2 regions of the Klebsiella sp. genome follow, and region 1 is predicted to be linked to the other one. Evidence: predicted binding sites of a transcription regulator. Region 1 holds the regulator's gene; the other holds the start of a gene.
The links. The regulator PurR, encoded in region 1, represses purine synthesis genes. The targets are predictions, from matches to a motif close to CANGCAAACGTTTGCNTG.

Region 1 (3,418 bases):
CACGGCGCTGGCCTGCTTATGCTTCGGCACTACGCTCGCCGCTACTACTGAGCCGAGTCCAAAAAAAGCGCCGTGATTGAGGCTGGTAATAATGCGCGACAGCAGTAGCGTGGTGTAATCTGGTGCAATTGAAGAGAGTACGTTACCGAGAGTAAAAATCGCCATCAGGAAAATCAGCGCATTTCTGCGCGCACGGTGCGAAAGCAACAGAGTCATCAGCGGCGCGCCAACCATCACCCCAATGGCATAGGCACTAATAAGCATTCCCGCAGCCGGAATAGAGACATCCACGCCTTTGGCGATAACCGGTAATAGCCCCATTGGGGAGAACTCGGTAGTACCGATACCGAAGGCACCGATCGCCAGAGCGAGCAGGGGAAAGTTGATTTTCATTCAATGACTCCATCGGGCCGTCTTCAGCGACGGCATCTCATCAGAAGCCAAAAGCATGACATCAATCACAGAAAAACAAAAGTAAACGAAATGGCAAAATATTTTTGCGAAATTGATAATAATGGCGGAAAAAGAAAAGGGAGAACGATGCCTCCCTCATATTGGAATTAGTGCAGTATGGCGGTCAGCCCTGCGGCGACAATCAAACCCAGAACAATAATCGTCGTTGTCAGCGAAAACTTTAAATCTGTATCCATCAATTTTTCCCCTTGATTATCCCCACATGAAAAGTGAGCTTGCTCATTTTTACATAGATTAGCGCAAATATCTTCCGAGATTTAGAGGGATGCACATTTTTGCTCTTCCCCTTTGCCCCAAGATCGGACAAAATCCCACGCTAATTTGAAAGCGTATCGGCCATTGACCCCTTCCTGTCGTTCTGTGTCGTTTTCCCGACGTGATGTAATGATTAATTTTGGCATCAGGGTGTGTACAGGCAAACGTTTACGTACCGATAAACGGACGATCAGGTCAAGGTCTGGAGTGAGAAGTAATGGCAACTATTAAAGATGTAGCGAAGCGCGCAAACGTTTCCACTACAACAGTATCACATGTAATTAACAAAACGCGTTTCGTTGCGGAAGAGACGCGCAACGCTGTGTGGGCTGCGATTAAAGAACTGCACTACTCCCCCAGCGCCGTTGCTCGCAGCCTGAAGGTTAATCACACTAAGTCTATCGGATTGCTGGCGACCAGCAGTGAAGCGGCCTATTTTGCCGAAATTATCGAATCCGTTGAGAAAAGTTGCTTCCAGAAGGGCTATACCCTGATTCTCGGCAACGCATGGAACGATCCGGAGAAACAGCGCGCCTACCTGTCAATGATGGCGCAGAAGCGCGTGGACGGCCTGCTGGTGATGTGTTCTGAGTATCCTGAGTCGGTATTGAGCATGCTGGAAGAGTATCGCCATATTCCGATGGTCGTGATGGACTGGGGTGAAGCAAAAGCCGACTTTACCGACTCGGTTATCGATAACGCCTTCGAAGGGGGTTATATTGCCGGGCGCTATCTGGTGGAACGCGGTCATCGCGAAATTGGCGTGATCCCCGGCCCGCTTGAGCGGAACACCGGTGCCGGCCGCCTGGCCGGCTTTATGAAAGCGATGGAAGAAGCGCAGATCAACGTTCCTGAAAACTGGGTAGTGCAAGGTGATTTCGAGCCGGAATCCGGCTACCGCGCGATGCAGCAAATCCTCAGCCAGCACCATCGCCCGACGGCGATTTTCTGCGGCGGGGATATCATGGCGATGGGCGCTATCTGTGCGGCTGATGAAATGGGTCTGCGCGTGCCGCAGGATATTTCGCTGATCGGTTATGACAATGTGCGCAACGCCCGCTACTTCAGCCCGGCGCTGACCACCATCCATCAGCCAAAAGATTCTCTGGGCGAAGCGGCCTTCAATATGCTGCTGGACCGCATCGTCAACAAGCGCGAAATTTCCCAGTCTATTGAAGTACATCCGCGCCTGGTCGAACGTCGATCCGTGGCCGACGGCCCGTTTGTCGATTATCGCCGTTAATTCTCCTCGCGGGGCCGGCTATTCCGGCGCCCGCAGCCACTCCCTGTTCAGCGTTTCACTGTCGCCAAGGTAATCCAGCAGCCACATCAGCGCCGGTGAAGCGTCGCTTTGTTGCCACGTCAGGCAGCAGGCCGCATCAGGGAATGGGTTTTCCAGCGCCAGAGCCGTCCATTCTCCGCTATCAATTCGCTGCTGTGCAAAATGCTTTGGCACCATGCCAACACACAACCCTGCGCTGAGGCAGGTCGCGGAAGCGTCCCAGTCTGGCACCACCACCCTCTTCTGATTATCCAGCAGCCATGTCGTGCGTTTCGGTAGCGAGCGCGAAGTATCTTCCCGTACTAGCGACGGCCAGTTGCGTAACACATCGTCGCTTAGCGGGCCGTCCATTTTCGCCAACGGATGATCGCTGGCCACCACGCAATCCCAACTCAGCATCCCCATATCGCGAAACGCATAGCGCCCGCCGACGGGAATTGAGCGCGTCGCACCGATAGCTAATTCCACGCGGCCATCAGCTAACGCATCCCAGACACCGTTGAATACCTCCTGAAAGACAATCAGTTCAACGTCATCAAAATGACGATAGAAATCAACGATCATTTGCCGCATGCGCGCCGGTTTGACGATGTCATCGACAGCAATGGATAGCTGCCCGCGCCAACCGTTGGCTATCTGCTGGCATTGCTGACGAGTGATCTGCATTTTTTTGATAACAGAGCGCCCTTCCTGCAAAAACCAGACCCCGGCCGGGGTTAATTCGACATCGCGGTGACGGCGTTCAAAGAGCGGAACCGCCAGCCACTCTTCCAACTGACGCACGGTATAACTCACCGCTGAAGGTACGCGGTGTAGCTCCTGCGCCGCTGCGCTAAAACTGCCGTTACGCGCGACAGCATCAACCACCTCAAGTGAGTATTCTGACCACATATTCTGCCTACAAAATTTTTGAATCCACCTGACAAATATTAGCGTTTCACAAGCCCGAATGCACTCCCTACACTCTGCCGCACCGTACCTGCATCAATAACAAGAGAATTTTATGCAACAATTGCAACAACCTGGGAAAGGATTTTTAGTTTGGCTGGCCGGGCTCAGCGTGCTCGGCTTTCTGGCCACCGATATGTATCTGCCGGCTTTCGCCGCGATCCAACAAGATCTCAACACTTCAGCGGCTTCAGTCAGCGCCAGCCTGAGCTTGTTCCTGGCAGGCTTTGCCATTGGACAGCTTTTTTGGGGGCCGCTCTCCGACCGTTACGGACGCAAGCCGGTACTGCTAAGCGGCCTGGTCATTTTCGCTATCGGCTGTCTGGGGATGCTTTGGGTGCAAGATGCCACACTGATGCTGGCGCTGCGCTTCATTCAGGCGATTGGCGTTTGCGCCGCCGCCGTGACCTGGCAAGCGATGGTGACCGATTACTACCCAGCCCATCGCACAAACCGTAT
Region 2 (3,418 bases), on a different contig from region 1:
CGGAAGGCGACCATGCCGTGGCCGATAATCATCGCCACGCAGGCATAAGCGCCGCGAATCTGGCGGTTAGTGGCGGCAATCGCCGCAAAAATGTTGTCTGCTTCCAGCGGATAATGGCGGAAATTATCCAGCTCGCTGGCAAAAATGTTGAGCAGGATTTCGGAGTCGGAGGTGGTGTTGATGTGGCGGCGTTTTTCTTCAAACAGCTTTTGACGCAGCTCGTGAGCATTAGTCAGATTGCCGTTGTGCGCCAACGTAATGCCATATGGAGAGTTGACGTAGAAAGGCTGAGCCTCGGAGGCGCTGGAGCTGCCAGCCGTCGGGTAACGAACGTGACCGATCCCCATATTGCCTTGCATACGCTGCATATGGCGAGCTTCAAACACATCGCTCACCAGCCCGTTCGCTTTACGCAAACGAAAACAGTTGTTCGCATCGATGGTGATGATGCCTGCGGCATCCTGCCCACGATGCTGAAGCACCGTTAACGCGTCATAAATCGACTGGTTTACCGGCATAACACCGGCGATACCGACAATACCGCACATACGTCTTTTCCTCGTTAAGCTACATCCCAACGCTTATGCTTTGGGCAAGAAACTTGACGAGCTCTGCAGATAGTCAAAGAACCATCTGATAACGAAACTGAACTGTGGGATAAGCTCAGACTTTTGCCAGTCATCGCTTTTCGCCATACTGGTAAAACTATCGAGAAAAAACAGAATCGCAGAGACGATTAGCACACCGCGCAGGGCGCCAAAACAGATCCCCAACACCCTGTCGGTACCCGACAGGCCGGTTTTCTCCACCAGCTGACCTATCACAAAGTTAACGATAGCGCCGACGATAAGCGTCGCGATAAACAGTATCGCGATAGCAATCCCATTTCGGACCAGTTCGTCTTCAAAGCCCGTGAACCAGACAGCCAGGTAAGTGTAGTAATGACTGGCAACAAAGAAAGCGCATCCCCAGGTTACCAGCGATAAAGCTTCACGAACAAAGCCGCGGATCAGGCTGACCAAAGAGGAAAAACCAATCACCGCAATTATGGCGTAATCAATCCAGACCATATACGTCCCACGATTTTACGCCCTGTCGTCCGGTTCGGGGCGCATTCTAACAGAAAAAGAAAACGTTTGCGTAGGGATTTCCATGCCCTACAGAAATAAAAATGGCGCTGAAAAAACATTCAACGCCATACTGCCTTTCGCCTCTTCAGGGCGCGTCAGACAGGGGTTTCCGTGCTCTGGCCCTACCTTTCTTTATTAAAAAAGGGAAGGTTAGTTCGGGCTAAAGCCCATGACTACACCGCTAAGTCCGGACAGCTTGTTCAGCTCGCCAAGCTGCCCCTTCAGCTTATCTTTCGAAGCATCCGGGCCGACCAGAATACGGGTGATTTTACCCTGCACCGGCGTCGAAGGCGACGTATAAACTTTGAAGCCAGCAGCGCGCAGCTTACCGACGATCTCGTTGACCTTATCGGCATTCTTCAGCGCGCCTAACTGCACAACATAGGCTTTCCCGGTCGGGGCCGGAATTTCAGCCTGCTGTTGCGGTTTAGGCGCAAGTGTCTGCACCGCGACCTGCTGCGGAGGCTGAGGTTGCGGCTTCTCTACCGGCTTCGGTTGAGGTTTAGGCTGCGGCTGTGGTTTTGGCGCGACAACCGGCTCCTGCACCACATCAAAACTGTTATTGTTCACCGGGATCCGCGAAGGATCGAGCGACGGTGCCGCTGCATCCCCAGCTCTCACCTCTTCGGCGGCCCCTTCCGGAGGCTGCGAAGGCAGCGTCTGAGTCGCTGCTGGCAGCATATCTGGCTCATCGCGGTCGCCTGGTTTTGGTACCAGTGGGATTGCGGCAAACTCATCCTGATAATGTTTTTTCTGACCATCAAGCAGCCCTGGCAGGATAATAACCCCCAGTGCCACCAGTACGATCGTCCCGACTAAACGGTTCTGAAACTTACTCGCCACCGATTCTCCCCGCGTCTATCTCTTCCATTACATGCGCCACCGTGTGGAATGAACCACACACCAGCACCGTATCCTGTGGTCTGGCATCTGCCATCGCAGCGTACCAGGCCTGCACAACGCTGGTATAGACTTTGCCTGCGCGTAAATGTTCCAGCAGTTGCTCTGCCGTCGCGCCGCGCGGCCCTTCAAGCGGCGCACAGTACCAATCGTCAACTTCCGCCTTCAGGTTTTCCAGCGTACCGGCGATGTCCTTATCATGCAGCATACCAATAACCGCCAGCACGCGCCCCGTTTTCGGTAAGGTTTTGAGACGCCCGGCGAGATACGTCGCCGCATGCGGGTTATGAGCAACATCAAGGATGACTCTCGGGGTGTCGCTAATTATCTGAAAACGCCCCGGCAGCATCGCCTTTTGAATACCGTCGCGAATCGCCTGCTCGTCAACCTTGAGCTTGCTGGCACGCAGGGCAGCGAGCGCAGTTGCGGCATTCGGCATAGGTACCTGTGGCAGCGGCAGGTCGGTGAGTGCGCCGTTTTCATCACTGAAAGACCAGCTCTGCTCACCGGCCTCATAGCCCCAGTCAACGTCGCGGCACAGGAGTTGCGCGCCCTTTTCGCTCGCAACCTCGGCGATAGTTTGGGGCATATCGGGTTCACCAACGATAGCCGGTTTACCACTGCGAAAAATACCTGCCTTCTCGCGGCCAATACTTTCGCGATCCGGTCCCAGCCAGTCCGTATGGTCAAGCGCAATACTGGTGACTACCGCCACGTCGGCATCAACAATATTAGTCGCATCCAGGCGACCACCGAGACCCACTTCAAGGATAACGACATCCAGTTGCGCCTGCTGAAATAGCCACAGCGCGGAAAGCGTACCAAATTCAAAATAGCTCAGAGAAATCTCGCCGCGCGCCGCTTCGATTTCAGCAAAGGAAGTGGTATGCGCAAGTTCCGACAGCTCTTCGCCTTGTACGCGCACCCGCTCGGTATAGCGCACCAGATGCGGCGAACTATAAACACCCACTTTGAAGCCCGCGGCCATCAGTACCGATTCCAGGGTACGGCAGGTCGTTCCTTTGCCGTTGGTTCCCGCCACCGTGAACACAAACGGTGCAGGTTTTAATACCGCCATCCGCGCAGCCACCTCGCTGACGCGCGCCAGTCCCAGATCGATTGTTTTGCTGTGCAGATGTTCCAGATAAGAAAGCCACGTAGCCAGGGGCGACGCGGCCTGAGGAATAGGTTGTTTTTCCATGATGTCCGGCAAGAGTTAAGATAACTACGCGTATAAAAAAGGGCAGCACCGTCAGGCCTGCCCTCTGTATTATCAGGCCTCTGGTTCCTGATCCGGCTCCGGTGGCACCACCTCACCTTCGTGAACGGGTTCCGGATTTGGCGCCGGAAGGTTCATCAGCTTCGCCAGAATACTGGCCAGCTTCAGA

Region 2: cvpA (colicin V production protein) is a predicted target of PurR. The motif match lies at 1,126-1,143, and genes of this name have one in related genera.

Annotation. Positions count from the first base shown of each region.
Region 1 covers NZ_JAPUEW010000042.1:99,253-102,670, reverse strand. Annotated here, with positions in the region: gene QVF11_RS12435 (MFS transporter) at 1-393, opposite strand, end outside; gene cydH (cytochrome bd-I oxidase subunit CydH) at 561-650, opposite strand; gene purR (HTH-type transcriptional repressor PurR) at 947-1,972, shown strand; gene punR (DNA-binding transcriptional activator PunR) at 1,991-2,902, opposite strand; gene punC (purine nucleoside transporter PunC) at 3,024-3,418, shown strand, end outside.
Region 2 covers NZ_JAPUEW010000017.1:44,693-48,110, reverse strand. Annotated here, with positions in the region: gene purF (amidophosphoribosyltransferase) at 1-548, opposite strand, end outside; gene cvpA (colicin V production protein) at 582-1,070, opposite strand; gene dedD (cell division protein DedD) at 1,281-1,973, opposite strand; gene folC (bifunctional tetrahydrofolate synthase/dihydrofolate synthase) at 1,963-3,231, opposite strand; gene accD (acetyl-CoA carboxylase, carboxyltransferase subunit beta) at 3,304-3,418, opposite strand, start outside.